DNA from 2 places in the Moraxella nasovis genome. Region 2 is predicted to be linked to the other one. Evidence: riboswitches for the same ligand, from Rfam matches in the RefSeq annotation. Region 2 holds a riboswitch; the other holds the start of a gene.
What was found. Region 2 has a riboswitch for thiamine pyrophosphate ahead of LU293_RS01440 (ABC transporter substrate-binding protein). Riboswitches for the same ligand answer to the same signal wherever they lie in the genome.
Positions count from the first base shown of each region.

Region 1: another riboswitch for thiamine pyrophosphate. It lies ahead of thiC (phosphomethylpyrimidine synthase ThiC); the one in region 2 lies ahead of LU293_RS01440 (ABC transporter substrate-binding protein).

Region 1 covers NZ_CP089976.1:990,201-1,006,576, forward strand. The annotation lists gene fabF (beta-ketoacyl-ACP synthase II) at 1-964, shown strand, start outside; gene hisH (imidazole glycerol phosphate synthase subunit HisH) at 1,348-1,998, opposite strand; gene hisB (imidazoleglycerol-phosphate dehydratase HisB) at 2,110-2,706, opposite strand; gene def (peptide deformylase) at 2,886-3,398, shown strand; gene LU293_RS04970 (acyl-CoA thioesterase) at 3,491-4,030, opposite strand; gene LU293_RS04975 (ABC transporter ATP-binding protein) at 4,106-5,953, opposite strand; gene thiC (phosphomethylpyrimidine synthase ThiC) at 6,224-8,077, opposite strand; TPP riboswitch at 8,157-8,266, opposite strand; gene LU293_RS04985 (D-amino acid dehydrogenase) at 8,439-9,692, shown strand; gene LU293_RS04990 (RidA family protein) at 9,735-10,085, shown strand; gene LU293_RS04995 (GIY-YIG nuclease family protein) at 10,262-12,769, opposite strand; gene LU293_RS05000 (hypothetical protein) at 12,766-13,230, opposite strand; gene LU293_RS05005 (hypothetical protein) at 13,169-13,447, opposite strand; gene LU293_RS05010 (Eco57I restriction-modification methylase domain-containing protein) at 13,440-14,975, opposite strand; gene LU293_RS05015 (DNA methyltransferase) at 14,972-15,661, opposite strand; gene guaA (glutamine-hydrolyzing GMP synthase) at 16,206-16,376, opposite strand, start outside.
Region 2 covers NZ_CP089976.1:281,733-298,108, reverse strand. The annotation lists gene prmB (50S ribosomal protein L3 N(5)-glutamine methyltransferase) at 270-1,385, shown strand; gene radA (DNA repair protein RadA) at 1,453-2,865, shown strand; gene LU293_RS01445 (ABC transporter permease) at 2,876-3,619, shown strand; TPP riboswitch at 3,757-3,859, shown strand; gene LU293_RS01440 (ABC transporter substrate-binding protein) at 3,940-4,932, shown strand; gene LU293_RS01435 (ABC transporter ATP-binding protein) at 4,971-5,717, shown strand; partial or broken gene LU293_RS09890 (septal ring lytic transglycosylase RlpA family protein) at 5,823-6,170, opposite strand; gene LU293_RS01425 (D-Ala-D-Ala carboxypeptidase family metallohydrolase) at 6,821-7,591, shown strand; gene LU293_RS01420 (hypothetical protein) at 7,591-8,310, shown strand; gene LU293_RS01415 (AAA family ATPase) at 8,314-12,132, opposite strand; gene LU293_RS01410 (exonuclease SbcCD subunit D C-terminal domain-containing protein) at 12,172-13,443, opposite strand; gene LU293_RS01405 (YbeD family protein) at 13,518-13,850, opposite strand; gene rpoD (RNA polymerase sigma factor RpoD) at 14,124-15,983, opposite strand; gene aroC (chorismate synthase) at 16,237-16,376, shown strand, end outside.

The DNA.
Region 1 (16,376 bases), 710 kb from region 2:
CCTACCCATCAATGTGGACGGCAAGCGTTTTGGGGTGGTGATGGGGTCTGGTATTGGTGGTATCGGAACGATTGAAAACAGCCGAGATACCCTCAAGGCGTTTGGGGCAAAAAAAGTCTCGCCTTTTATCATACCAGGGGCAATCGTCAATATGCCAGCAGGGCTTATCGCCATTCGCCATGCTCTAAAAGGGGCAAACCTTGCCACCTCCACTGCCTGCACCACCTCTACGCACGCCATCGGATTGGGGGCAAGATTGATTGCTTATGGCGACCTTGATGCGGTATTGGTCGGTGGTAGCGAAAAAGCCTCCACACCGCTTGGCTTGGCAGGCTTTGGGGCAATGCACGCCCTATCAACACGCAATGACGAACCCACCAAAGCAAGTCGCCCCTTTGATAAAGACCGTGATGGCTTTGTGTTGGGTGATGGGGCAGGGGCATTGGTATTAGAAAGCCTAGCTTTCGCCAAAGCTCGTGGGGCGACCATCTTAGCGGAGCTTGTGGGCTTTGGCATGAGCGATGACGCAAGCCACATCACCGCACCGCCTGACAATGGCGAAGGGGCAAAACGTGCCATGCAAAACGCCCTAAATGACGCAGGACTAAATGCCGATATGATAGGCTATGTCAATGCACACGGCACCAGTACGCCAGCAGGCGATGTCGCTGAAAGCCGCGCCATTCAAGCTTTGTTTGGCGATGATATTTTGGTCAGCTCAACCAAATCCATGACAGGACACCTACTTGGGGCAGCAGGGGCGGTGGAAGCCATCTTCACTATCCTTGCTCTACAACACCAACACCTACCCCCCACCATCAACTTAGATAATCCTGATGAGCGTTGCACCTTAGACTACATTGCCCATACCGCCCGCAGTGTCAATAATGTCAATTATGCCATCTCAAATAGCTTTGGGTTTGGGGGTACAAACGGCAGTTTGGTATTTGGTCGCTTTGCATAGCACACGCTTAACCAAACCGCCTTTGGCTAGGTTGGTAAATCCAGCTTATCCAAAGGCAGGTTAGCTACTAACCTTAGGTTGGGTCAAGCTTGTAAGACCTAACCTTTATATGTGTTGAGATTGGCGTAGTATTTTTTGCTCATATTTAAGCCATGTTTTAAGCCCAAGCTTTACTATATAAAAGCTTGGGCTTTTTTTATTTAGCAAGTCTTTAAAAATAAGCCCAACATCACTACACAAGCGCCCCAAAAGATTGGGGCGGATTTTGGGTATTAAATAGACAGTATATATAATATATAGAGTATGGACCCCAAATTTTGGGTATCAGCTGTGGTGCTAAATTGAGCCACTGATGTCATCGGCATATGGTTTCACATGGAACATCATATTTGCCAATTGACGAAATTTGACAGCAATTTTAGACCAGCGTGATGGCTTTTTTCTGGGTGAAATTGCGTGATGAATAGATTGTCTTTGATGACACTGGCACAAAATTTTACCCCATAATCACACGTCGCCACAATAGCCCCAGCGTTGCGAGCATCTGCCATATCAGGGGTGCAATAATAACTGTGCGTAAAATAAAAATGCTCACCGCCACAGCCGTCCCACAGCACATGGTCGGTGTCGGTATTGACCGCATTCCAGCCGACATGGGGGATTTTGATTGGTTGGTCGCAGTCTGTCCATGTGTCGTCAAATTTTTGGACATTACCTGCCAAAATACCAAGACAATCTACTCGTCCGCCTTCGGTAGAATAATCAAACATCGCCTGCATACCCACACAAATCGCCATGACAGGCTTGGTCAATAAAGCGTCCTTGACTGCCACGTCCACCCCTGCATTTTTCATGTGCATCATGGCATCGCCAATCGCCCCCACACCCGGTAGCATGACCTTGTCCGCCTGTTTGATGTCGGCAGGTCTATTGGTTAAGATGACCTTTGCACCTGATTTGGTGAGTGCATTTGCCACAGAATATAAATTCCCCACGCCATAGTCAAGCAAAGCAATTTTTGAAAAATTCATGATAAACCCTTAGCCGATATCATTTAGTTGATACAATTAACCTAATACAATATTAAGTCAATAAAACAATATTAAGTCAATAAAATTAAGCCGATACAGCCAAACACATTGTTATTACAGCACATTCTTGGTAGATGGCAATGCCCCATTGGCACGCTCATCAATCTCACACGCCATACGCAAGGCACGGGCGAGTGCTTTGAACACGCTTTCTATTTGATGATGGCTGTTCTTGCCTTTTAGGTTGTCAATGTGCAGTGTGATGGCGGCATTGTTGACAAGACCATAAAAAAACTCGCTGAACAAATCCACGTCCAATCTGCCCACATAAGCACGAGTAAATGGCACGTCCATATGCAGGCTTGGGCGACCTGAAATATCCACCACCACACGGCTTAGGCTCTCATCAAGCGGTGCATAAAAATGCCCATAACGGCGAATGCCTTTTTTGTCGCCCAAGGCAATTTTTAGGGCTTGACCAAGTGCGATGCCAATGTCTTCTACGCTGTGATGGTCATCAATGTGCGTATCGCCTGTGCATTTGATTTCAAGGTCAAACAAACCATGGCGAGTGATTTGCTCTAACATATGATCCAAAAATGGTACGCCTGTATCTAGCTGACTTTTGCCTGTGCCGTCAATGTTGATGGCAACAAAAATCTGCGTCTCGGCGGTGTTTCGGCTAATTTGTGCGGTGCGTGGGGCGTTCATGACATCTCCTGTCTTGGCATTTGCTTGACAAAAACACCATTTTACACAAAATTTACTCATTTTGGGGGAAATTTTTATGAAAAATCAGCCCCAAGATGTCATAAACTTATGCCATAAACTTTGCCAATCAAAGTGCTTTGGATTATAATGAGATAACTCAACCTTTAATCGAGATAACTATGGCACTTTTACCGATTTTACATTATCCAGACCCACGCCTGCGGACGGTCGCCAAAGATGTTTTGGTGATTGATGATGACATCAAAACACTCATCAAAGATATGTTTGAGACCATGTATAATGCCCAAGGCATAGGCTTGGCTGCCACCCAAGTAGACAGACACATTCGTGTGGTGGTGATGGATTTGGCAGGACAAGATGAAGATCCACAACCAAAAGTCTATATCAACCCCAAAGTAACTCCACTCACCGATGAGGTCGCCCCCTACAAAGAAGGCTGTCTGTCTATCCCAGAGGTGTATGATGAGGTGTCTCGCCCCACTCGTGTCCGCATAGAGGCATTAGATGAGCATGGCGATGAATTTAGCGTAGAAGCAGACGGACTGCTTGCGGTGTGTATTCAGCACGAGCTTGACCATCTTAATGGCGTGGTATTCGTAGATTATTTGTCTCGCCTAAAACAAGACCGTGCCAGAGATAAAGTACGCAAAGTTACCGCCAAAAACACCTAATCAAAACATCTAATCAAATCAAAACACCCAATAAAAACCCAAGATAAACTCTTGGGTTTTGGGTATCAAAAATCCAACTCAATAAAGGTTAGTTAAGGAAAAGGACGCAGTTTATCGGCATCAATCCACGCCTGCACCCATTCATCAGGTGGCAGACTGACATCATGATAACCAAGCTGATTGAGCACATCTTGACTATCAATGCTCTTGCCTGTTTTGATGTTGGTAACGGCGGTGCGTAGCAAGGCATGACAAGCACATACCCCTTTGACCCACAAGGTTTGTTCCATATAAAACCAACGCCCATCAATGGCTACGACACGAGTTTTCATGGTAACTTTGTCAAAGGCACGGATACGCTTTTTGTATTGAATGGTACTACCTGCTACCACAAACCCCCAACGGTTTTCAAGCAGTTTTTTGCCAAGTCCTGCCCTAATGGCAAAATCCGTCCGCCCCAAATCAAATAGCGTAAAAATCCGTCCGTTATTCATCTCCAAAAAATTATCAATGTCATTTAATTGCACCGTAAATTGGTATGTGGCGGTGTCGGTCAAGCGAAGTTTGTCGCCTTGTTTAAAGTCTAATGAGCTTTTGGCTAGGGTTTTGGCTAAACGTAAAAATGGGTACATAATCTACCTTCTTTGGTTTGATGAGTATGGTTGTGCATCAACAGCAAATATTTAAAACATTGAAAAAACAAGTCGTCAGCCGTCCATCTCTCCTAAAAATCCGCCACTTTGTCTTGCCCAAAGCCCTGCATAAATACCGCCACGAGCGATAAGTTCATCATGACTGCCCATCTCCACAATCTCCCCTTTATCCATGACAACCAGCTTATCTAGGCTTGCAATCGTGGAGAGACGATGGGCGATGGCGATGACGGTTTTGCCGGTCATCATGTCGTCTAGGCTTTGAGTGATGGCGTGTTCTACTTCACTATCTAGGGCGGATGTGGCTTCATCAAGCAGTAAAATCGGTGCGTTTTTGAGCATGACACGAGCGATGGCGATACGCTGACGCTGACCACCAGACAGCTTAACCCCCCGCTCGCCGACTTGTACATCAAGCCCTGTATTGCCATATTTGTCGTGTAGGCTTTGGATAAACTCCCACGCATGGGCTTTTTTGGCAGCCATGATAATCTCATCATCAGTCGCATCAGGTCTGCCATAGGCGATGTTTTCTCGCACGGTGCGGTGAAGTAGGGACGTGTCTTGGGTTACCATGCCGATTTGATGGCGAAGTGAGTTTTGGGTAACTTGGCTGATGTCTTGACCATCAATACAAATTCGCCCACCGTCCACATCATAAAATCTTAGCAACAGATTGACAAGGCTAGATTTACCCGCCCCACTTCGCCCCACCAGACCGACTTTCTCGCCTGCTTTGATGCTAAGATTAAATTGATTAAATAGCCCAAGTTGATCATCACCACGCCCATAATTAAACACCATCTCATCAAAAACAATATCCCCTGCCGTCACCACCAAATCCTTGGCACCATCTTTGTCTGTGATGGCGTGTGGCATGGTCAGTGTTCCCATACCATCTTGCACCGTACCGATATGCTCAAACAAAGTTGCCGTCTGCCACATGATCCACTGAATCATGCCTTTTAATCTAAGGGCAATACCACTTGCCACCGCAATCGCCCCCACCGTAACCTGCCCTTGTGTCCACAGATAGACACCGATGGCAGTAGAGCCGACAATCATCATCAAAGACAACAGTTCAGTGGTCGTACCTAGCAAAGACACCCACCGCATTTGGGCGTGGACAGTACTCATAAAGTCCGTCATGGCGGATTTGGAATAATCTAGCTCACGGTGTGAATGGCTAAATAATTTGACCGCACTGATGTTGGCATAAGCGTCCGTGATACGCCCTGTCATCAAGGCTCGTGCGTCCGCCTGCATACTTGCGGTTCGTTTTAGACGTGGCAAAAAAATTTTCATAATCACGCCTGCACAAACAAGCCACGCCACAAATGGCAAGAACAGCCACACATCAAGCCCAAACAAAATCACACCGCTCGTTACAAGATAAGCGATAACAAATGACATCATCTCCGCCATCGTCATAATCGTATCACGCACGGCAAGAGCGGTTTGCATCACCTTGGCAGACACACGCCCTGAAAATTCATCTTGATAAAACTGCATGGATTGCCCAAGCATGTGCTTATGAAACCACCATCTAAGTCGCATGGGAAACACGCCTTGCAAGGTCTGAAAGTGGATCAAATTCCCCAAAAACTCGCCAATGATAGACAAGACACACAAGCCCAAAATCAGCATGATGGTCGCCCCTTTTTCTTGCCAAAGGGTCTGTGGGCTATAAGTGGTCAGCCAATCTACCACATCACCTGCCCAAGCAAATAACAGCGAACCAAATATTCCCAAAAGCATGGATAATAGCATACGCATCAGTATCCAGCCACGAGCACCCGCCGTACACGCCCACAAAAAGGCAAATAATCCGTCTTTGGCGGTGGGCATGGGGGTGTCAGGATAAGTGTCTAGGCGGTTTTCAAAGTAGGAAAATAGGGACATGAGTTTTTTTTTATAAATGATACGATTAAAACTTACTATTATAACAGTTTATCATCACATAAACAAAAAACCGCCCAAAGGACGGCTTTTGTGGTGGTTTTATTTTCGGCTATGGCTTGAAAAGTATGCTGACAAGAAAACCGTTTGTGGTGAGCTATGCCTGCCCATGACGGTTTTCCCGCCCTTCGATAGTTCGGCAAGCTCACTACTCAGGGCGAACAAAAAACCAAACTAACACACTTTTTGAACCACCCCCTTATTTTCTTATGGCTATATAGCACGATACAACCGACTGCCTTCTTCCTTAAATTTCTCTTTCATCTCGTCCATTCCCTTGGCATACTCACGCACGTTTTGGGTGATTTTCATCGAGCAAAATTTCGGGCCACACATAGAGCAAAAGTGAGCCGACTTGTGGGCTTCTTTTGGCATGGTCTCATCGTGCATGGCTCGGGCGGTGTCAGGGTCTAGGGCAAGATTAAACTGATCTTCCCAGCGAAACTCAAAGCGTGCCTTAGACAAGGCATTATCACGCACCTGAGCCAGCGGGTGTCCTTTGGCAAGGTCGGCGGCGTGGGCGGCGATTTTATAGGTGATGATACCGTCTTTAACGTCTTTTTTATTGGGCAGACCTAGATGCTCTTTTGGCGTAACATAGCACAGCATTGCCGTACCATACCAGCCAATCATCGCCGCCCCAATGGCACTGGTGATGTGGTCATACCCAGGGGCAATGTCGGTCGTGAGTGGTCCTAGCGTATAAAATGGCGCTTCATGGCAATGGGTTAACTGCATTTCCATATTCTCCTTAATCATATGCATGGGAACGTGTCCAGGCCCTTCAATCATTACCTGCACGTCATGCTCCCACGCACGTTTTGTCAGCTCACCAAGCGTGATAAGCTCGCTAAATTGAGCTTCGTCATTAGCGTCCTGGATTGAGCCGGGGCGAAGTCCGTCCCCTAAGCTAAACGCCACGTCATAGGCTTTGGCAATTTCACAAATCTCATCAAAATGCTCATACAAAAAGTTTTCTTTATGATGAGCCAAGCACCACTGTGCCATAATTGAACCGCCACGGCTGACAATGCCCGTCAAGCGATTTGCTGTCATCGGTACATAGCGAAGTAGCACCCCTGCATGAATGGTAAAATAATCCACGCCCTGCTCGGCTTGCTCAATGAGCGTATCCTTAAAAATCTCCCACGTCAAATCTTCGGCAACACCGCCCACCTTTTCAAGGGCCTGATAAATCGGCACCGTCCCAATCGGTACAGGCGAATTGCGGATAATCCATTCACGAGTTTCGTGGATATTTTTGCCGGTGGACAAATCCATAATCGTGTCCGCCCCCCAACGAGTTGCCCACGTCATTTTGGCGACTTCTTCATCAATGGACGAGCCAAGTGCCGAGTTACCGATGTTGGCGTTGATTTTCACGAGAAAATTTCGCCCGATAATCATCGGCTCGCTCTCTGGGTGATTGATGTTACTCGGGATAATCGCTCGTCCGCTTGCGACTTCTTGACGGACGAATTCAGGGGTAATTTCACGCACCATTTTCGCCCCAAAATTTTGCCCTTGATGTTGGCGTAAATCCACCCCATCTGCTTGGCGACCGTTTTCACGAATGGCGATGTACTCCATTTCAGGCGTGATGATGCCTTGTTTAGCGTAGTGTAATTGGGTAACGTTTTTGCCTTGTTTGGCTCGGCGTGGTTTAGAAATGTGGGCAAAACGAATGCCTTGGGTGCGAATGTCGTTTAAGCGTGCCTTACCAAAAGCCGATGTCAAACCGTCCAAAATCTCGGTGTCATCACGCTCGACTATCCACTGTTCACGAAGTTTTGGTAAGCCTTGATTTAGGTCAATCTGCACATCTGGGTCGGTATAAACGCCAGACGTATCATACACCAAAATTGGCGGATTTTTCTCCACGCCGTCTTGGGCGAGACCTGTTGGCGTGTCAGTCAAGCTAATCTCACGAAATGGCACACGAATGTCGGCACGACTGCCCTGTACATAGACTTTACGAGACGCTGGCAAGGTGCGAGTTAGGTCTTTTGCGTCTTGTTCGTGCTGATTGACGACTTGGTTTAGGTGGGGATTTGTTAATTGGCTCATACATTTTTCCTTAAATTGGCTTTAACAAATCAAGCCAATAAAGAAATTTTGCCCGTATGGTTGCCAATGGCGGAAAAATGACTTTGATTAACTTGATTCCTACGGCAGTATTAACTGCATCAGGTTCAACGGATTTTGTGTTAAAAGACACAATCTCGGCAATCTAAAATTGCACTCCGTCAAGTTAATTACATTGTAACACAACAAATCCCCAAAAAACCAAACCATATTTTTTGATAAACATAAAATATTTTTATCTTTTAGGGAAAGTCTCTTGTTATTCATCAGTGTGCTTGTTATCATATGGGGTTGTTATCATTTGGTTGTCATTTTGTTATTCAAGGATTGTATAAGGATTGCTATGAAAGTGATTGTGCTAGGCGGTGGTGTGATTGGTGTTACATCTGCTTATTATCTTGCCAAACAAGGTGTTGATGTAACCGTCATTGAACGCCAAGCAAATGTTGCCGAAGAGACAAGTTTTGCCAATGCAGGGCAAATCTCCCCCGGTTATTCCACCCCTTGGGCAGCCCCCGGCATCCCTGCCAAGGCTACCAAATGGCTATTTCAAAAACACGCCCCCTTTGCCATCGTACCTGACGGCACACTTTGGCAGACCCAATGGGCAAAGCAAATGTTCGCCAACTGTACCGCCGAACGCTACGCCATCAACAAAGAACGCATGATGCGTGTCGCTGAATATAGCCGAGACTGCCTGCAAGCACTCCGCCAAGACACAGGCATCAATTATGAACATCGCACCAAAGGCACACTACAATTATTTAGAAAACAAGCCCAACTAGACGTGGTGGGTCGTGATATTGAAGTGTTAAAAGAATGCGGTGTCGCTTATGAGCTATTAGGTCGTGATGAATTATCTCGTGCCGAGCCTGCTTTGGCACACGCCAAAGATAAGCTTGTGGGCGGACTAAGACTGCCCAATGATGAGACAGGCGATTGCAATTTATTCACCAAAGGCTTGGCAAAAATCGCCGAAACTTTGGGGGTAAAATTCTTATTCAATCAGACCGTACAAGAAATACAGCACAACGGACAGACCATCACAGGCGTATTAGTTGATGGCAAAATCCTTAAAGCAGATGCTTATGTATTAGCATTTGGTAGCTATTCTCGTGCCATCGCCAAACACTTAGGATTAAGCCTGCCTGTCTATCCTGTCAAGGGGTATTCTTTGACCATACCTATTATTGATGAAAGCCTTGCCCCTGTCTCAACCGTGCTTGATGAGACTTATAAGATTGCCATCACTCGCTTTGATAATCGCATTCGTGTCGGTGGTATGGCAGAATTATCAGGATTTAATTTAAAACTAAACCCACAGCGTCGTGCCACCCTTGAAATGGTAACCCGTGACCTATTCCCCGCAGGCGACCTATCGCAGGCGAGCTTTTGGACAGGTCTTCGCCCCATGACACCAGATGGCACGCCCATCATCGGCGAAACTTCTTTTGATAACTTGTTCATCAATACAGGGCATGGCACACTTGGCTGGACGATGGCGTGCGGTTCAGGCAAGCTTGTCGCTGACATCATCACCAAACAAACCCCAGACATCAGCCTAGATGGTCTGTCTTTGGCACGCTATCAACGATAACAACCAACTACCAACAACCCATTTAATCAACAAGGATAATTCATGAGCAACATCACCAAACTTGACAGCAACGACAGCCTAAGCGAAATCGCCATTCATCAAGGCGTGGTCTATTTGGCAGGGCAAGTACCCAATGACGACAGCCTAGATATTAAAGGACAATCTCGTGAAGTATTCGCCAATATAGACGAAGCCCTTGCCAAGGCAGGTACAGATAAATCAAAACTGCTATCTGCTCAGGTGTTCATTACCGATTTGGCGAATTTTGACGCATTTAATGCCGAGTGGAATGCGTGGGTGCAAGGCATCACACCCCCTGCTCGTGCGACCATTGAAGCAAAATTAGTCAATCCAAAATGGCTGATTGAGATTATGGTCATCGCAGCCATTTAATCAATAAGGATTTAATATCAATAAGCTCATCACACCAAAGCACCAAGCCTAGATATTTGTAGGGTTTGGTGCTTTTTTTTGGGTTGTGATAAAGTTAGATTATGGTTGTGGTTGATTGGGATAAAGTTGAAATTTTGATGGGCTAAGCATCTTAAGTACATCAAACATTTAAGTAATCAAACATCTATTTTATCAAATTCATCTCGCCCCACCACCGTATTATAAAGCCCCACCTTGTCTTTGTGTCTGTCTAGCCCTGTGTATTCTAGACTACTGTCTTCATAGCGTTTAAATTTATATACCGCATCATTCATCAGACTGCCATTAAAGACATTTAGGCGGTTTAGCAGAGCAAAATCTGATTGCGTAAGACCTGTTACACGGCGAAATAAATCAGGTTCAAGCTGGGTAATCACATCTTCTAGACAATGCTCACGATAATCGGTCAGATACATAAATATGGGTATGCGTGTGGCGAATTTGATGAGTTTTTCTTGGATTTGTTTGCGAAGCGATTTGTATTCTTTTTCTTCATCGCTAAGTTCTTTTTTCTCTTTGGGTGTCAGCTCATCGCCTTTTTCTTTTTTTGTTTTTGCCACGTTTTCAGATTTATTGATGATTGTCTCAATGTCTTGGTTTAGACTTCTAAATCCTTCAATACCCATTAAAGCTTTCATCGCTTTATCATCATTCATCAGCCGTGTCAATGTGTCGTTATCCACATTAACAAGTAAAGCACTCTCCCACCGCCGTGCCAAAAGTGTGGCAGTCGTGCCACTCATCGCCATGTCTAGAACGCCGCCTGCATCTATCTGCTTCATCGTGCTACCATCATAGGCAAGCACAGGCAAAAAGCGGATAAACTCACCCACCTTTTGTTCAGGATTGGTGTTCGTGTTGTCCAACCGACAGCTGTATTCAGCGATTTGGCGTAAGGCTCTATTGGGAGCAAAATCAAAGACATAGCACTGCTCTTTTAAGATGGTCTCGCCATGTGGGTCGGTGGGGTCATAGTTTTTAAGCACCCAAGGGGTCTGCACCCGAAATGCCGCCTGAAAATAAGTCTCTGGGCTTGTGGTATTACGGAGCATAAAAATCCCCGTCCACGGAGCGACCGATACGCCTGTGGTGAGCTTACCGCAGGAGAGCGTGATGGTCTTGGTGGTCAAAGGATTGCTGCCCATCGCCTGCTGTACAGGGGGCAAGGCTTCTACACCAATACCTGCCTGCGTGCCTGCACAGACGATAATTTTATACTCATGAAAAAACTGATTTTGTTTTTGGGCCAATAAATTATTCATCGCAAAACAGCTCGCCACAGATGGCAAAAACCAAAAAGTATGCAGTAGCCCATTTTTTAGATGCACATCACTAAATGGCATGGGCGGTTTTTTTGCCCCCATTTTTAGGGTGTCTACGGTCATCTCAGGCAGTTTGTTTTGGATAAATTCTAGCCAGCGTTGCACTTCGTTCTCATGGATAAACCGTGCCGTATCGCCATCACCTGTCGCACGAAAAAACTCATTTAAATCAAATTCATTAAACTCGCCTTTCTTTGCCACATCACGAATGCTATCAGGGAGCTGATAGGTCATCATCACCATCTTGGGTAGTGATAAATACGGATTTTTGCCGTATGTGTCGTCCCACTCGGCTTTGGCTTTTTGTTCGTCTGAATACGTCCAGTTAAAAATCTGCTCTTCAATAAATTCGCCTGACGACATCGCCCGAAATGGCGTGCCTGACAAATACAAATAGTGGTCTGTGGTAATCGGCAAAAGCTCTTGGTCAAAGTCTTTTAAAAATGAGCTTTCGGCAAATTCTTGCTCTTTTTTGTCGGTTTCGCCATCAAATAAATCACGAGCATTCTCACGCCACGCCCCATAATGATATTCATCAAAAATCACGCAGTCCCAATTTAGGGCGTGTACCCATTCATTTTTGGCTTTGATACCGCCTGATCTGGTTTTGCCCAAAAAGTCTTGAAATGACCCAAAGCAGACAATCGGGCGATTTTTATCCGCCGTGTCAATCGTCAAATCGCTGTTTTTGCTGATGAACTGCCAACCTACAAAATCCACATGGCTTTTTAGGTCATTTTCCCAAGCATCTTGCACCGCAGGCTTGAACGTCAAAATCAGTATACGCTCCCAACCCATCGCACGGGCAAGCTGATAACTGGCAAAAGTCTTGCCAAATCGCATTTTGGCATTCCACAAAAATCTGGGCGATTTGCCATGATTGGCAGGCTCTGCCGAAAAACTCTCAAAATACGCCTTGGTGCGTGCCACCGCCTGTGCCTGCTCAGGACGTAGCCCAAAATCTGCCGTGCGCCTGTCCGCCATCGCCTTGCCTGTCTTAACAGTCAAAAATGCCGAATGGACATCGTCTAGTGTGCAAGCGAACCACTCGCCATTTGGTCTGTCAAAACCCATCTTAATCAGGGCTTGATGAATGGCATGGTCGCTAAATGTCGTGCCGTCATCACGAACCGCCAGCTCATCAAAGACAATCCGCCAGCTCTGGCGTGGTGTGGCAATCGGATACTGTGCCTGCACACGTTCCAAGGCGGTCTTGGTGGTGTAGCCGACCTTGATACAGCCGTCAAACCGCTCATCGGTATAGGCATAAATGCGGGGTGGGTTTAGGGTGTCGGTGAGATTGACGGGGGTTTGTGGGTTCATTGGGTTTTTCTCGCTTTTAAGAAAAATTCAATTTCATCATTTTGAACTTTTTGATGATAAAAATTTAAAAAATCTTGTTCAAGATATTTATGACCATCTAATAAAAAAGGAATATGATTTCCCAAATCATTTGGCGAGATAATTAAATCTAATTTATCCGTCAATTCATTTTTATCCAAAAATTCTTGAACAATTTGTGTCGTTGTGGGATTACTATATAAATCAAATTCTTGATAATTTAATCCATCAATTGACGCCAGTTCTTTTCGTTTTTCGTATTTAAAGTCTTGAATAACATCTTGACAAAATTCCTTAAAATTTTCAAAATCTGTTGGCTTTTTAATCGCTTTTGTTGATAAAATAGAAACCTGTCGGAATTTGCTTTTATCTGACAAATCTCTAATATAAAAACATTTTTTTGCTATTTCTATTACGAATTTCTTTTGGTGGATAATCCACATAAAATTCACAATTATCCAAATCAAAATGCTGTTTTAACTCATCTCTACCGCTATAAAAACAGCTTAAAAAATCTTTTAAATCCAAAATATCATCAGCATTAGTAACAATACCGCCCAAATTTTGCTCGGCATTATCCCTAATAGATTGAAAATGTTTAACTAGATTAGTTTGATTAAAAGATACATTGCGTGTTTTTAACGTATAATTTTTACTCATTTTCAAGCTCCATCGGTCTAACCATCTTTTCAATAAAAGCAATCTCATCATCAGATAAACCATATTTTTGATACAATTCATCATCTGTCCACGATTTTGAAAAGTCTTGCATAGGTACGAATTGATAAACTTTTTGAGTTCCATCTTGTGTATTCTTTTTAAGTAGAACCAAAAAGCGGAAAAATCTTGTACTAATATAAGACATTACATTTTTGCAAATTTGTTCATTTTCAAATGTTCCAATAACTAAATAAGTTTCTGTACAAGCTGTATTTGGTTTACCCAAAAATGGTTTTCCTAATACCCAAAAATTAGATGAAATTCTTTCCCCATAAGCTCTTGCAATATAAACTTTATACTGATTAACCCAATTTCTATTCCTATCTATATCATTTAAACTTATATAATTTATACCATCGCTTGTATACAATTCAACACTGTTACTATTTGATTTTGATTGTCCACGATATGATGTAGAAAAACCGAATGGCTTTCTTGAACTAACCAAATTTGAAAAACTTTTTTCTTTAAAATTTTTAATCTTTCTTAATATAGAAATTGCCTGATTAAAACGAATAAAAGTTTCAGTGCCATCTTCTTTTAAATATCTATTCATTCTTGAAACAATACTATTTCCTTCAATGGTTTCCACCAAGCAAGTTCCAGAGTGGCTCTTATCCCACAAAAAATAAGAAACCCCGCCTGAAATATCCACGCCTGGAAAGCAATCATTTGAATCAATATAATCAACCAAAACTTTTAGACGTCTATCATTTAGCATTTCATCACGAAATTCATCAAGCCCTTTTCCACCTGCAAACCAACGACTAGGCGTAATCATAATCAGATAATGCGGATTTAATTTTTTGGCTTGCTGGATAAATTTATGATAAATAGGCGTGGCACTTGCAGAAGCACCACCATCCGATAATTGATACGGCGGATTACCAATAATTACATCAAATTTCATTTTACTAATTTCCAATTCATAAAAAGATGGGTGGATAAATGCATACGCATGGGTCTCAAATTCATGCTCACGGCTGATACTGCCGTTACTTTTGTCATAGACATCTTGACTTGCTCCACAGGCTGTGCATTTGCCGTTTTGCCATGTATGCTCGCTTTGGGGGAAAAAGATATTGCCATCATTATCATCAAATGCTGTACAAATGCTGTATTCTCCCCCTGCTCGCTTGGCACAATAGACGCTCCGCCGTGATAATAGAGCGGTCAGATGTGTGATGGCGATACCGTAGAGTTGCTGGCTAAATATATGATTGAGCCGTTCTTGTAGGTCTGGGATTTGGTGTTCTAAGCCTTTGATGAGACGTTTGGTGATTTCTCGTAGGAATACACCTGATTTGCAGACAGGATCCAAAAATGTCGTGTTTGGATTTTCAAATAATGCCTGGGGCAGTCTGTCCAATATTTCATTGACGAGCTTTGGCGGGGTAAAAACTTCATCATTGGATAAATTGGCAAGGCATTCCAAAACGTCTGGGTTGTAATTGATTAAATCACTCATTTTTTATACTCCTTGTCGCTTAAATCAATATCCAAAAAATACACAGGCGGGTATTCTTTTATCGGCTCAGGGATATAAGCGTCATCGCCCAAATCCGAAAATAACGGCAATTCACGCTCGCTGGATTTATTGATTAAATCAGGATAGACATATTCACGGCGTATCATATCCGTGCCAAGCATTGACCATTCACTAAACACAATGGGCGTGCCGTCTTTCTGCTTTAATGATAAAGCATCTCCACATAAGATATTTTTTGATAATAAAAAACGTGCCACGTCTATACAGCGTGGGTTAATGTTTTTAAAATGAGATGAGTAATGATTTTGAAAAATCGCTAATAACCGCTCACGACATTCAGCGACATTGTCAGCCAACAGCTCAATACCATAAATGGAGCTAATGGCGGTAATGGCGTTTAATTCGTAGTTGTATTGAATTTTTTTGTGTTTTTGGTAAATGGCGGTAAGTTTTCGCTGTAATATCACCGCAAGAAAATTCCCCGTACCACAGGCAGGCTCTAAAAAGGTGGCTTCGGGGTCGGTGCATTGGTGAGCGACCAAATCAAGCATGGCATTGACTTCACGCTCATTTGTATAAACTTCGCCATGGTCTTTGATACGCTCACGAGACTTGGTCTGAGATGGGGACTGGGGGTGTGTTTGAGTGGCTGATTTAACTTGCATGGGATTGCCCCGTGCAGGTCAGATGGTTTGCTAAATGAGATAAGAATGGGGTATGATGGGATACTAAGAGATTTTGGGTATGGCTTAGACTAGGTACGCAGGTACGCAGGTACGCAGGTACGCAGGTACGCAGGTACGCAGGTACGCAGGTACGCAGGTACGCAGGTACGCAGGTACGCAGGTACGCAGGTACGCAGGTACGCAGGTACGCAGGTACGCAGGTACGCAGGTACGCAGGTACGCAGAGCATTATAGCGGGCAAATACAGCCTGTCAAGACAATACATGACAATTTCCAATAAAAAGTGAGAAAACTTGATTCTATCATAAATAATAATACCAACCAAGATGATTAGGGTGGTTTTGTTAATAAATACAGGTGTATTGATAAAGTAGAGATTCTTTGTATATCATACCGGTGAGATAATAGATAACACCACAATTCATGCAAGCCCATTTGTATGTTTCACATGAAACATATATTTTGAATTCATCTTATCATCACACCCAAAAAAACCAAGCACATAGACTTGGTTTTTATGTATTTACTCCCACTCAATGGTCGCAGGTGGCTTGCTACTGACATCATATACCACACGAGACACATCACGGATTTCATTCATGATACGAGTTGAGATTTTATCCACCAAATCATAAGGCAAATGGGCAAAGCGTGCCGTCATAAAGTCCACCGTCTCAACCGCACGAAGTGCAAT
Region 2 (16,376 bases):
ATAGCTACTCTACCACTTAATTGGTTAAGTTAAAATCAACTTTAATGATTAAGTGCTTTGGTTTTTTAAAACTTGTCTGATGCAAATATTAGACTTGCCTTTTTTGCTTGAAAAAATATGTGATTTTTCTTTATTTTTCATGGCAAATACAAAAGTTCAACACATTATATAGTTTAGCAATTTTTTATCATAAAACCAATCAGAAAGCAAAATTTTGGCATAATTGTGCTAAAATAACGATACATTGATACCAAAAATAAGGGCGAATGATGACGCAGATTAACGAAGTAAATTCATATGATGACGAGTTGCAAGAACAAGAGTTTGAGTATTTTTTAGAAGAGGGTAACGAGGCGATAACCCAAGCGGACATTGCTGAGCTGTATCAAGATTTGGCTCAGGCTGAAGAAAACCTGATTAGTATCCGTGATTTTATTCGCTTTTGTGTGACGAAGTTACGCCAATATGACGTGGTAGTCGCCCAAGGAACAACAGATGAATTTGCAGAAAGCGCTGCTATTGTCTTACATTCTTTGCATTTAACATGGTCAGCAGATGAGCAAATCTTAGACTGCCGCTTAACCCAAGCTGAAAAGCGTGCAGTATTAACCTTGCTTTCTGAACGAATCATTCAGCGTAAGCCACTTAGCTATCTGATTAACTTGGCGTATTTTTGTAACTTGCCATTTTATGTTGATGAGCGTGTGCTGATTCCACGCTCGGCAATTGCTGAGCTGATTAATCAGCGTTTTTATCCTTATTTTGATGTTGATGATGCCAAAAAAGCCCAATTCTTTGAGCATGGTCTAAGAGAGTTGCAGCTTGCACCACCTGAAAGAATATTAGATCTATGTACAGGTTCAGGCTGTATTGCCATTGCTTTGGCGACTGTATTTGCTGATGCAACTGTCGATGCTGCTGATATTGATAAGGACGCACTAGAAGTGGCATGGACGAATGTTGAGCATCATGATTTGGCACATCAAGTTACGCTTATAGAATCAGATTTATTTTTTAAAATCCCTGCTGAAAATCAGTATGAGCTGATTGTCACAAATCCGCCTTATGTGGATTCAGCAGCGATGGCAGAGCTACCGCCTGAGTTTTTGCACGAGCCTGAGCATGCATTAGCAGCAGGACAAGACGGCTTAGATTTGGTGCATCAAATTTTACACGATGCACCAGATTATCTCACCCGTGATGGGCTTTTGGTGTGCGAAGTGGGCGATAGCGAATGGCATTTACGCCAAGCTTATCCGAATATCCAATTTGATTGGTTAGAGTTTGAAAAAGGCGGTAGTGGTGTGTTTGCGATTACTTGTGAAGAATTGCTTGACTACCGTGATGAGTTTGCCAAACAAGTAGCAAGGGTAAAAGGTGAGTAAGGCGATAGCGTAAAAGCCTGCATTGATGTTTTAAGTTAAGTCATTGACGTATTAAGCGAGCTATTTCATGGCAAAAAAATCAAGCTATGTCTGCCAGTCATGCGGTGCAAATTATGGCAAATGGTCAGGGCAATGCACCGACTGTGGCGAGTGGAACACGCTGATAGAAGCACCGAACATCGCCATGCCACACCATCGCACCGCTAAATCAACTTCTGGTAGTGCCAGCACCAAGGTGACAAACTATGCTGGTGCAGTCAGTGGGGTGATGAGCCTTGATGAAGTGGGTGTTACACTTGAGACTCGTATGCCGACAGGGATTAGTGAGTTTGATCGTGTGCTTGGTGGCGGGCTTGTAGCAGGTTCTGTGGTGCTAATTGGTGGAGACCCAGGTATTGGTAAATCTACGATACTATTACAAACCGCCATTAACATGGCAGCGATTGATAGCTTAGCAGGTTCAGCGTTATACATCACAGGTGAAGAAAGCTTATCTCAGGTCGCTATGCGTGCCAAGCGTCTGTGCCTACCGACCGATCGCTTGCGTGTGCTTGCTGAGACGAATGTTGAGACCATTTGTGCAGCCTTAACCAGCGAACAGCCAGCTGTTGCGGTGATAGATTCTATTCAGACGTTATACACAGAGGCGATACAGTCTGCTCCCGGTGGCGTGGCACAGATTAGAGAGTCTGCTGCCATGCTGACTCGTTTTGCCAAGCAGACGGGAACCGCCTTATTTCTTGTTGGTCATGTTACCAAAGAAGGCTCGCTTGCTGGCCCTAGAGTACTAGAGCACATGGTAGATACGGTGTTGTATTTTGAGGGTGAGAGTGACAGTCGCTTTCGTATGATTCGTGCAGTCAAGAACCGCTTTGGTGCAGTCAATGAGCTTGGTATTTTTGGCATGACTGATACAGGGCTTAAGGAAGTGGCTAATCCATCTGCGATTTTTTTAAGTCGTTATGAAAAACCCATCGCAGGCTCGGTGGTGATGGTGAGCCGTGAAGGTACACGCCCACTGCTCGTGGAGGTGCAAGCCCTTGTTGATGACAGTCATGGGCAGTCAAGACGTATGGCTTTAGGGCTTGATTATCAGCGTTTAGCCATGTTACTGGCTGTCATGCACCGCCATGGTGGCATTCACACGAGTGGGCAGGATGTGTACGTCAATGTCGTCGGCGGTGTTAAAGTTATGGAGACAGGCTCAGACTTAGCGGTGTTACTTGCTTGTGCATCAAGCTTGCGTGCTAAAGCATTGCCGCCACGCCTTGCCGTGTTTGGAGAAGTGGGGCTGAGCGGTGAGATTCGTCCTGTGCCTAACGGTCAAGAGCGTTTAAAAGAAGCCAGTAAGCACGGCTTTACTCATGCCATCATTCCTAAGGCGAATGCCCCAAAAGACCAAACGATGTTTGGCGGCATTCACGTCATCGCTGTCGATCGTCTCGATGATGCTCTTGCTAAGGCATTTGAATTATTTTAAGGCACGCTAGATGATACGCCACCTAAAACAGCATAGTTTGGTATTTTTATTACTCATCATGTGGCAGGCAGTGGTGGGATTTGGCTTAGTGCCAGATTATCTACTGCCTTCTCCTTGGCAGATTATTTGGGCATTTATTGATGATATTGCATTGCTGGGCATGCATGCCAAATATACGCTATGGACAGCGTTTTTAGGTGTGGTGATTGGACTTATATTAAGTTTTGTTTTAGCGATTTTGATGGATTTATCTAAAATTTTTAAAGAGCTGACTTATCCTGTTTTGTTATTAAATCAGACCATACCTACCATTGCTATAGCTCCGCTTTTGGTGATTTGGCTTGGTTATGGTATTTTACCAAAGGTGGTTTTGGTGGTATTGTCGGTATTTTTTCCAATGACAATCGCACTGCTTGATGGCTTTAACTCAATCCAAAAAGAACAGCTTAATTTATTTCAATCATTAAAAGCCACAAAATACCAGCTGTATCGCCACTTAAAAATCCCTTCTGCGATGGGTTATTTTTTTACGGGGTTAAAAGTTGCCTTATCTTATGCGTTAATTTCGGCGGTGATTGCTGAGTGGTTGGGCGGTTATCATGGGCTTGGTGTTTATATGACTCGAGTAAGAAAGTCCTATGAGCTTGATAATATGTTTGCGGTGATATTTTTTATTAGTGTTTTGACGTTGATGTTAATTGCTTTGATAAAGCTTATCGAAAGGCGTGTCTTAAGATATTACTATGTAAAATAATCAGTTATTAATAAAAGCTTAATAAAAGCTTAATAAAAGCTTAATAAAAGCTTAATAAAAGCTTAATAAAAGCTTAATAAAAGCTTAATAAAAGCTTAATAAAAGCGTTGCAAAGTTTTTATTAATTATCTATACTGTAAAAATAGTCGGGGTGCTTTTTAAATTATACAAAAAAGCTGAGATGATACCCGTGAACCTGATACAGTTAATACTGGCGTAGGAAACTTATGATTAATCTATTTTTTTTTGGCTTATGTCAGATTGCTGTTAGCTTTATTCTAAATTGTCGTCTTTTTAGACGCTTTAAATCGGAGTAACTTATGCAAATGACATTTGCAAATAAATTTGTCGCGGTTTTGACAGCAGGCTTATTGCTTGTAGGGTGTAAGCCACCTGTCAAAAGTAGCGATACCACTCAACAGGCTGAACCCTTGATCATTGCCCTTGACTGGGTGCCAAACACCAACCATACTGGGCTGTATGTGGCATTAGATCAAGGGTATTTTGCTAAACAAGGCTTTGAGGCAAAAATCGTACAGCCATCAGAGGATAGCTCATCAACGCTTGTGTCAAGTGGGCGTGCAGATTTGGGCGTGTATTTTCAGCCAAATATGGTAAAACGTCTCAATAAGGGCGAGCCTATCACCGCTGTAGCAGCGATTGCTCAGCATAACAGCGTAGGATTGATGTCGCTTAAATCTCTAGGTGCGACATCGCCAAAGGATTTGCATGGCAAGCGATATTCTACTTGGGAAGATCCTGTGGACGATGCGACTGTGGCAAGTATTGTTGGTGCGCCGTTAAATCCTGTGCCAGGTGAGAGCACTGATGCAACTTCAGCATTACGATTAGGTCAGTTTGATTATTTGCTGGCATATTACAGCTGGGATGGCATTCATTCAGAGCTTAAAGGCGTGGATACGAATTTCTTTTATTTAAAAGATGCTGATCCTGTGTTTGACTATTATGCTCCTGTGCTAATTGCAAATAGCGATGAACTGACTAAAAACCCAGAAAAATATAAAAAAGCACTTAGTGCCATTAAGGATGGCTATCTATACGCCGCTAAAAATCCAGAAAAAAGTGCAGATATTCTATTAAAGCATGCACCAGAAACCAATAAAGAGCTTGCACATGCTAGCCAAAAGTACATGAGTGCACAATATCTAGATGAGAAGGGCGATTGGGGTCGTTTTGATTATGATCGCTGGGATCGTTTCTTTGATTGGGTGTATGCCCAAGGACTGGTTAAAAAACCATTTATGCCCCAAGCAGGCGTGACCAATGATTACCTGCCCGCTGAGCAAAAATAACATGGGCTTATAAATGCTAACTTGATGGCTGTGCATAAATGAGTACGATAAATCTGCCACCTAAAAAGCTCAGCTTGGTGGATATTCACCACACATTTGATGGTGATGAACTATTGCATGGGCTTAACTTATCCATTGACGAAGGCGACGTTGTTGCCATCGTTGGGGCAAGTGGCGTGGGCAAGACAACGTTATTTAATATCGCAGCAGGGTTATTAATGCCGACATCAGGCAGAGTTTTTATTCATGGCATGGACGTGACAGGCAAGCCAGGTCATGTGGGCTATATGCTCCAAAAAGATTTGCTCTTACCCTTTAAGACTGTTTATGACAATATCGCTTTACCCCTAGTTTTGGCAAAAATGTCAAAGGTGCAAATCGCTCAGCACATTATGCCAAAGCTCGCGGAGTTTGGCTTGGTGGGGCAAGAGCTAAAATATCCAAGTCAGCTTTCAGGAGGTCAAAGACAGCGTGCTGCATTGCTAAGAACCTATCTGAGTAATGATGGTGTTATGTTGCTTGATGAGCCGTTTTCTGCTCTTGATTTTATGACAAAATCGGCAATGCATATTTGGTTTGATGATTTTCGCCAAAAGGCAAGTTTAGCTTGCTTGATGATTACGCATGATATTGATGAGGCGATTGCATTAGCAAGTCGTATCTATGTACTTAAGGGTAAACCTGCAACTTTTACTGCTTGTTTTGATGTGCCAGATATGCCAAATTTTACTCAAAGTTCGGCATATTTAAGATTAAAACAAGAGCTGCTACAAGCATTATCCTAAGATGTTATCTAAATTGTGATAAGTGCAATTAAAAAACCAACCGATCGGTTGGTTTTTTAATTGGACCTGTGATGTGCTTAGTTAGGTGTATTTTTTTTTTGAAGATTATGGTTTATCAACACGCTCAATGCTGACATTACCCACACCTTTACTGGTAATGCCGATGGCTTTAGCAGCACCATAAGATAAGTCAAGCACACGATTGCCATGGAAAGGACCACGATCATTCACTTTTACCACAACTGACTTACCGTTGTCTTTATTGGTAACTTTAATGTAGCAGTTAAGTGGTAGTGAGCGATGGGCAGCAGTTAGGGCATTCATATCAAAGCGTTCGCCACTGGCAGTCTTGCGACCATGAAACTGACGACCATACCAAGATGCTAAGCCTGTTTGCTTAAAGCGTTTTACGGTGTTTGATGCCACTGCTGTTAGTTTTTCTAAAACAGGCTCTGAGTCGTTAACAGCGACATCAGTCTTATTTACAAGCGGACTGTTTAGTGCCAAGGATGCAGGCTGTCTAACCGACTTGACAAGGCTTGATGCGTTGTCATACTGTTCGGTAAGCTTACTCAAAACCTTATCAATGTCGCTCTCATTTGTATCACTAGCCTGAGCTGGTAGGCTAAGACTAGCGGTCAGTAAAGCTAGACTTAAAAAGTTAAGATGTTTTTTCATTACTACCTCGCATAACCATAAGCACTGTGCGTTATGGTTAACTTTTACGTCACATTGTACGATAGATGTGCGTTTTGGTGTATTTCTTATCCGTCAAAAGACGTATAATTTTAATAAAACTAAAGTGCCTTAAGTTTAAAAACAACTAAGAATATCTAAATTTAAGGCATAGTATATATTGGATGATTCCAATCTTTATATAGTAACACCATTTTTTTAAATTTCAAGGCATAAATTTAATTTAAAAACAACAACTTAAATAAAAAAGTGTTGATTTTGCTTAAAATTAATGCCAAAAGGAGTGGATTATTCGACATTTATTAGCTGTAAAATTAAGCCTAAAATTTGCCACACAATTTTAGGTTTTGGGGCAGAAGATGATATAATAAAGCAATCTTTAAAGATGATTCGTCATGGGGTAGGGTATGCGATCAAGTAAATTTCAGATAAAATTTAAAACCCAAAGAGTATCGCAAATAATAACAGGGCTGATGGCATTGTCAATGATGTCTGCTGTACAGGCTAAAACAACCCATCTTGAAGTGGCTACCTTTGACCATCATAACCATAGCCATAGCCATAGCCATGAGCATGATAAGCATAATGAGATGGTCGGTAGTGCTGAGCATTTTTGGCAGTGGCTGCAGGATCATCCCGATCAAAAAGATGCTGTCATACACTACCAGACTTATCTTGCAACTCAGCTTGGCAGTGCAAAAGCTGTGCCGCCTTTACATAATCTACTGACGACAGCACGTTCTTGGCGTGAATGTAATGCCGAGCCTTATCAAGTGCCACCAACTGAACTTTGGGCTAAGATTTTACCGACCATTCAGCTGTATCATGAATTACGCCAAGTTGGGATTTTGCCACCTAGTACTAAGATTCGCTCGGTGTATCGTAATCATGCGTTAAATCAATGTGCTGGCGGTGCTAAGGCAAGTAAGCACACCATGAATGCCGCTATTGATATTTGGGTGCCAACTTATGACGCTAATAGCAGTGAGATGCTGCAGCTTCAAGATATGCTGTGTCAATTTTGGCATGAGCAAGGTGCAAAATGGCAGCTTGGTCTAGGTGTTTATGCCACAGGAGCTTTGCATTTAGACACCCAAGGCTATCGCAAATGGGGGGTAAATTACACGCAGCCTAATTCAGTTTGTCGTTATACACCACCATTAACGGTAGATTACTAATGTCAAAAGATAGCCAAATTGGCATTCAAAATCGCCACATTGCTTCATTAATCGGCATTGATTTATGGGTGGATAAGCGGGCAAAAATATGCCACACAAAGCCGTATATTGATCGCATTAATCAGTGTTTTCAAGTGCAGCCAGACGCCATCTTAGATGAAAGTATGAATACTGATACAGTTTGGCATGACAAGCTTGATGTATCCGATAAAAAAGCCGTCAGTGTAATAAATGCTACAACTAAAAGCGAACCGATAGATGAATTAAGCCCAAGCGAGACAAAAATTCGCTATCAGCTACAAGGATTACGCTATGGCACTTGGGTGCTTATCGTTGATAAACTTCAGATGACACCTGAAGAAAAATCACTGTGGCTGTCTTTGCAAGATGCCTTAAAGCGAACAGCGACAAGTAGCGGCATGGGGTTTTTACTTCATGAAGCACACTATCCATTCACGAAAGATGATAATCAAAGCTACGATGTGGCATTGGCTAAGAGTGGTTTTGGTGGTTTTTTTGTGCCGTTTTTAATAGGAAGTTTTGCTAAGCAAAAGCCAAGCGTGGTTTTTTTGAGTAATATGGGTGAGTTTATGTACGATTTAGGTATAATTGACACTATCCACGCTCAGATAGATAAGGTGGTCACACTACCGACACTGTCTACTATGCTAAAAAATCCATCTACCAAAAAAGCATTTTGGCAAACCGTTGTGGGTTAACTGTTAACAAGTCAAGCGACTAACTCCTGCCCCGTCAAGTTCGCTTGCTCCGCCTGATGTCTTTTTCACATAAATTTTTGTGCCTATCCGTTCTTTTAGGGCATTTACATGAGAGATGATACCGATGAGTTTGCCGCTGTCATACAGCCCTGATAGGGCGGTTAATGCCACGTCCAAAATCTCATCGTCTAGTGTGCCAAACCCTTCATCTAAAAACAGCGAATCAATCTGTACATCATCACTACTCATCTTGGAAAGCCCCATCGCAAGAGCGAGCGATACAATAAAACTCTCTCCACCTGATAGATTTTGCGTACTACGCATCTCGCCACCTTGAGCGGTGTCAATCACGCTAATATCCAACGTGCTTTTATTACCCTTATCATCGCCATGCACCAGCACATATCGCTTACTCATCTCACCCAAAATCTCATTGGCATGGTGAAGCATCAGCTCAAGCGTCAGCCCTTGCACAAAATTTCTGTATTTGTTGCCGTCTGATGAACCAATTAGGGCGTTTAATTGTTCCCAAATTTTGATGTCATTTTCATATCTAATTATCTTTTGGGTGAGTTCTTTGTTCTGCTGACGAACTGATTGCTCATTTGCCAAGATGGTTTTATTTTTGCCATTGTCTTCACTTAAATCATTATTTTGATGTTGCAATAACATTTTATCAGCTTGTAAAGTTTGTAAGTTTAAGCTTTTTAAAGATGGATTTGTTTTTATTAATTGCTCTAACTTTTCACTTTCTGCTTTTAATTGTTCTTCATTGTTTTGTAGATGAATGGTTAAATGCTGATGAGTGGCGGCTAATTCATCCATTACATCTTTAGGCAGTATCGCTTGAATAAAGTCGTCCTTGTCCTTAAAAGATTTTTCTGTTAAGGCGTGATAAAACTCGTCTTGAGAGATGGTGAGCGTTTGTTCAATCTGTTTTAAGGTATTTTGATGATAATCCAATTTATCCTTTTGTTTTACCAGCTCGCTGCTTGCGGTATAAAACGCTTGAGTCGCTTCATCTAATCGTTGTTTACATTCTGCCAAAGATTTTTGTAATTGCTGTTCTTCATCGTCCACATTTTTTTCGCCAAATAGTGTTTGGCGTTCTTTGATGGTGCTTTGATATTTGTCATCAAGCTCGGCAATCTGTTGGCATATTTTTTCTAAATTAGCTTTGGCATTATTTAACCGCTCTTGTTGATTGTCTAAATGTAAAGTGTTTTCATTAATGGCTTTTGTTAATTGCTCTTTTTGTTGCACCAAAGATTGATATTCTTGATGAAGATAAGTTAAATGCGTGATACGTTCGCTAAGCGTTTGGCATGCGATATCAAAACACGCTTGTAACGACTGATGATTATTATACGATACTTCCACAGCCGTTTGTTGATATTTGGATAAATAACCATTGATATCATTGATTGTATTATCAATCGTTAATGTTATTTCATCTTTTTCTTTGTTATAAGTCTGATGATTTTGATTTAATAAATTAAGCTGCTCTTTTAAGGATATGCCTTGATTTTTAATCATAGATTCTTCATTACTAAGCTGTGATAATTTGCTATTAAGCTTGATTAATTTATCTTGGTAATCAAGGTAATGCTGTTCTTGATCGCTAAGTTGTCGCTCTTTTTGGGCGATTGTTTGTTGAATATCATCACAATTATCAGCACAGACAACGATATCAAATTTTTGTAATAATTGATTGATGTATGAAATTATATCGCTTATTTCTTGTTGGTAATCATCACGTTGTTTTTGTAGTTTATGCTGCTCGTCATTGCAATGACTTAGGTCTTTATTAATGCCAATGAGTTCATTGTTGTGTTGTTGCACTTCATCAGATAGTTTGGTAATTTCTTGTTCAATAGCGGTAATTTTTGCTTTATGGTCTTTATTGTCATAATGATGCACATTATCTAGGCTTGATTTATAAGGGTGATCTAGTGAGCCACACAGCGGACAAGGCTCACCGTTTTTTAGAGCGTCAAACTTTTGTTTTAATAAAGTCAGCTCTTTGGTTAGTTCATCGTTGTGCTTTAGTGTGTTTAAATAATCATTTTTTTTGGCAAGTTTTTTATTAATGTTCTCAATGTTTATGGTTAAGTTTTTTTGTGTGCTTAATAAGCTGCTTTGTTTGTCTTGATGAGTTTTAATTTGCTCATGGGTTGCGGATAATTTTTGCGTCAGTTTTTGATGTTGCTCAAAGCACTCTATGCTACGCACACATTTATTTTTATCATTTTGTAAAGATGAACCATAATGATTGATTTTTGAGATATCAAAGGCTTGGCGGTCAAGTGCAAACAACTGACAAAACTCATCACAGCTTTTATCAAATTGCTGCTTTGTTTGTTTAAGCGTATGATTAACGGTTTTATAATCTTCTCTTTTGTTGTTGATTAGTATTCCAAAAGCCTTAATTTTTTGAGCGTTTTCTTGAATATTTTGCCCAATTTTAATGAGCTGATTGGTGTGAAGGCTAAATTGATGGTTTAAGCCTGATAGCATGCCTAAATCACCGCCTAAGTCATTCCCAAAATTATCGGTATGATGGTCGCTTTTGTTGTTGAGAGTGGCTAATTGCTCTTTATCGGCATTTAATTTGTTATGAAATTTATCAATCGCTTTTTGATAATCATCTATCTGATGTTGATGATTGGTTTTTTCTGTGTTTAAAGATTGTAAGTTTATTTTTAGATGATAAAGAGTGCTGTCTAGGTTTCTAACTTGCCTAAAGACAGGTAAGGCAGTTTGTTGTTCGTTTTGTTTGGTATCAAAATCAAGTTGTGCTTGCTGCTGGCTGTTTTTGGCATCTGCCAGCTGTTCTTGCAACGCAGGCAGGTTATCTTTTAAAGCGTTAATATTTTGTTTGGTGTGATTTTTTTGGGCGATGCTGTCGTTGATTTTTTGATATAAAGGGGTGATGCTATAAGCTAAATTAGCCTGCTGTAAGCGTGCTAAATCTGGGGCAAAATCGTGTAGCTTTTGACTAAAATGATGGATATTATCTTGAGCGGTGTCTATTTTTTCTTGTAGACTATTTTTGTCAAAAATAAGTTTAATATTTTGCTCGATGTCATTTATTTTTGTTTGATTGGTTAATAAAGCCTGTTCGGTGTTTTTGATGGTTTGTTGTAAATTTTCAAAATGCTCTTGGCTCATCATTTGGCTACCGCTTAGTTTGTTTTTTAAAGCGGTTAAGTTTTCGTTTTTTTGTTTGTGAATCTCAAAGGTCTTTTGGCTGATTTGGCTATAAATTTGAGTGCCTGCAATTTTTTCTAAAATCTCGCCACGCTCGTTGGCATTCGCCTTTAAAAATGCCGAAAATTCACCTTGGGCAAGCATGACTGAGCGGGTAAATTGCTCAAAATTCATGTGTAAAATATCCACCGCAAGCTTATCGCACAGGTTTGGTTTGGTTTCAATGATTTTGCCATTGTTGTCAAAAGGGTGGCTAATGCTACTAATCTCTCGTTCAATAGCTTGTAATTTACCGTCCGCCTTACCTCTTGCTCGTCTTTGTGACCAGTAAAAACGGTGCAGTTTATTGCCAATTTGCAATTCCACCTGTGATGAGCATTCTGCTGCGGCGACACTCATCAAGTCGTTTTGGGCGGTGCTAATTTTGTTGATGCGTGGGGTTTTGCCAAAAATTGCCAAACATATCGCATCAAAAATTGTGGTCTTACCTGCTCCTGTCTGCCCCACGATGGCAAAAATACCATCTCGATTAAAAGCTTCGTCGGTAAAATCAATGCACCATTTGCCTTTTAAAGAATTGATGTTTTGTAGACTAAGATTTAAAATCTTCATAATAATTAATAGGTCTAATAATGTTGATAGGTTTTGTGGTTATAAAGCGTTATCATCGCTGTCATGAATGGCGTGCAGTACTGCTTGGTAGGCATGGATAAGTGCTTCATGCCCGCTGTCTAATTCTGCTCGCTCAAGGCGTTTTTTAAAGACATCAAGCTCACTTAGCTCTTTGAGACTTTCGCCTTGATGTGTTGCCTTTAAGATGTGTTGATACTGACTTTTGTTGATGATGTTAAGTGCGGTGATGGGAGTGTGTTCAAGCATCTGCCTAATTAAACTTGCAAGCTGTGGCATTAGCGTATCGCCTGTGTATTCTATCTCGGCATAGGTTTTTTGGTCTTGTGCTATGAGTTGATTAAGCTTATTGCTAATGGTATCAAAATCACCTTTGATACGCACAAGTGGCACAAAAATAGGCACTGCCAACGAGTAAATCGTCGGTGTTTTTGGGTCAAAATCAGCGATTAGTACTTGTTTTATCTTGCCCGCTTCACCAAAACCCATGGCAATGGGTGAACCACAGTAGCGGATACGGTCTTGGTTTGCTACTGTCTGCGGTGCGTGAATGTGTCCGAGTGCGACATAATCTATGCTCTCATCAAAGACGCTGGCGTCTAGTTGTCCAAGTGTGCCGACCACCGTCTCTTTTCGCATACCGTCATCTTCTGATGATACACTTGCCCCTGCAGCGAACAGATGCCCTGTGGCGATGATGGGGGTTGCTTTCGTGCAGTCTGCTTGTAGGGCTTTGGCATACTCGCTTAAGGTGCGGTAGTGTTTGGCAATACCATCGTTGGTTTGGGTAAGCTTTTGGGAGCTATCATCAAAACTACCGCTTGCTCGTATATCCTTATCTCGTAAATACGGCACGGCAAGGACGATAGCAAGTGTATCGTCGTCTTGCTTTAGGACGATGACTTCGTCTGTGGGATCGTCTGTGGCTTGACCGATGACTTGTACGTTGAGCGATTTTAATAGGGCTTTGGGGGCGTCCAAAAAAGTGGGGCTGTCGTGGTTGCCTGCGGTGATGATGATATGCTCGCAGTGACTTTTGGCAACCAAACCTAAAAAATCATAATACAGCTCTTGGGCTTTGTTGCTTGGGGTCATGGTGTCAAATACATCGCCTGCCACAAGTAGCACATCAATCTTATGGCGGTCAATCACGGTGATTAGCCATGTTAAAAACGCTTCAAATTCATCATAGCGAGTTTGGTTAAATAGGCGTTTGCCGATGTGCCAATCAGAGGTGTGTAAAACACGCAAGGCAGTGGGGGATTTTGGGGGAATGGGGGCAAAAGTTGGCATTGATGATAAGCGATTGTCATAAAGTTTTAGTGTATAAAAAAAGACCACCAAATACAAGGGGGTCTTTTTGTAAATTAGACGACCGTTCGCACAGTTTTAGCCTTGTCAAGGGCGGTGTATAGGCGATTAACTTCATCGGCAGAGGTTAGATAAAGCTTGGCTTTGATGGCATGAAAGCGACCTGTTTTGGAGGGGCGAATTTGCACGCTTGCCATATCAAAGGTGGGGAAAATCTCTGCCAAAATCAGCGTAACTTCATTTTTTAGGGTGTCATGCTCACCTTCATGCCCGATGATGCTAAGCGGATATTCCATGGGAAACTCCCATAATTCTGGATTTTGAATCTCAGTGCGTGTGGCATTGACGGCGGTAGGTGTGCAGTTTAGGTTGGTTATTTTGGTGGTCATTTTATTGCCTTAAATATAGTTGTAATGACTAGTAGATGGGGGTTTTATAATAAAAGTCAATCCCTGCTAGCATATATACAAATACAACCGTTATTTTATATTTTCACCAATTTTTTAAATGATTATTAAAAAACCTGCCATCTTGTCATAGTATAAAGGGTGGGTTGGTCGTCTTTTGACATCTTTTACTGTTTTAATGACAAAACAATCAGCAGATTAAATCTTTAAAAATAAGGCAAAAAAAATCTCTGCCTTATTTTTATTTATTTTAAATCAATCATTTTCTAAGAACGACCGTAAATGCTCAGAGCGGCTTGGGTGGCGAAGTTTACGCAACGCCTTAGCTTCGATTTGGCGGATACGCTCACGAGTTACATCAAACTGCTTGCCAACTTCTTCTAAAGTGTGATCAGAAGCTAAATCAATGCCAAAACGCATTTTTAGAACTTTAGCTTCACGGTCGGTAAGATTACTAAGTACGGCACGAGTCGCTTCACGCAAGCCTTCAGCGGTTGCACTTTCCACAGGGCTTGAGATGGTGCTGTCTTCAATAAAATCACCCAAGTGGCTGTCTTCATCATCACCAATGGGAGTTTCCATTGAGATAGGTTCTTTGGCGATTTTTAGTACTTTACGCACTTTGGCTTCGTCCATTTCTAGACGTTCGCCAAGCTCTTCAGGTGTCGGCTCACGCCCCATTTCTTGTAAGAGCTGACGGCTAACACGGTTAATCTTATTAATCGTCTCAATCATATGCACAGGGATACGAATAGTACGAGCTTGATCGGCAATCGAGCGGGTGATGGCTTGACGAATCCACCAAGTGGCATAAGTTGAAAACTTATAGCCACGGCGATATTCAAACTTATCTACCGCTTTCATCAGGCCAATATTACCCTCTTGAATTAAGTCAAGAAACTGCAAACCACGATTGGTGTACTTTTTAGCGATAGAAATTACAAGACGTAAGTTGGCTTCTACCATTTCTTTTTTGGCACGGCGAGTCTTAGATTCACCGATTGCCATTTGGCGAGCGACTGCTTTCATGCTCTTAACGTCCATGTGAAGCGTCTTTTCGTGTTCAGCGATTTGACGTTGAAGGCTAATAACCTTATCTTGAACACTAGCCAAAGTTTCAGCAAAACTTGGCTCACCTTCAATACGAGTTGGTAGCCAGTCTAAGTTGGTTTCATTGGCTGGGAAGGTTTTTTTGAACTCATCTAACGGCATTTTACCACGACGAATGACGAGACGCATAATTTTACGTTCGCAGTCACGCACGTCTTGGTAGACGCTGTTCATCAGCTCCATAATCTGATCGCTTAGACGATTATTTAGCTTAATTAGCATAAATTTATCAGCAAGCTCATCATAGGCAGCTTTGGTTTTTTTGTGGCTGTGTCCATGCTTTTCTAGAGCGGTTTGTGCTGTGTTAAATAGCTCTTGGATTTCTTCGAAACGCACACGCACTTCTTCAGGGTCTAGGTTGCTATCATCATCACTGGTGTCGATATCGCCATCATCCTCTTCATCATCGCTATTATCATGATCGTGTGCTTCTTTAAGATCAGCAGGACGAAGCTCGGCTTCTTCGCTTGGAATAAACTCATCATCTTCTAAGGTGAGAAATCCTGTAACGATGTCAGAGATTTTCTTTTCTCCAGCTTGAACTTGAGCATATTCTTCAAGGACAAATTTAACCGTACCGGGCCAATATGCCATGATGTACTGCACTTCTCGTGTGCCTTCTTCGATACGCTTGGCAATCTCGATTTCGCCATCACGAGTCAGTAGATCTACCGTTCCCATTTCACGCATGTACATACGCACAGGATCGGTGGTGCGACCTGGTTCAGTTTCCACACTAGCAAGTACAGCTGCTGCTTCATCTGCAACCATATCGTCAGCACCGCCACTACTGTTTTCGGTAAGCAAAATATCATCAGTATCAGGGGCGACTTCATAAATGGGAATGCCGACATCTGTTAGCGTCTGAATAATGTCTTCAATTTGATCGCTTTCGGTGACAGATTCTGGCATTTGGTCATTAACTTCAGCATAAGTTAGATAACCTTGCTCTTTGCCAAGCTGAATTAGGGCGGCTAATTGGGAAGTGGTTTCGTATTCGCTCATAGATGCTCTTTTATGCCTGTGTCTAAAAAATTATTATAACACATGATAAGGGCGGGTCACCGATTTTTAAAGTGTTTGTCTTGATTTTCTTTTTGGTTCATTGTGTTATAATATGAATCATTTTATCTAGGGTGTACCCACTTTTTAACAGATAATGTGCAATTTTTAACCATAAACATAAAAAGTTGTGCATCCTTAGTGTTTTAGTGGTTATTCGCGAAGTAAGTCGATTTAGTTTTATTAAGGATTAGGCATGGCAGGCAACACAATCGGACAATCATTTACCGTAACCACTTGTGGTGAATCGCATGGGGCAGGCTTAATGGCAATCGTAGATGGCGTGCCACCAGGCTTAGAGCTTTGTGAAGCTGATTTGCAAGTTGATCTTGACCG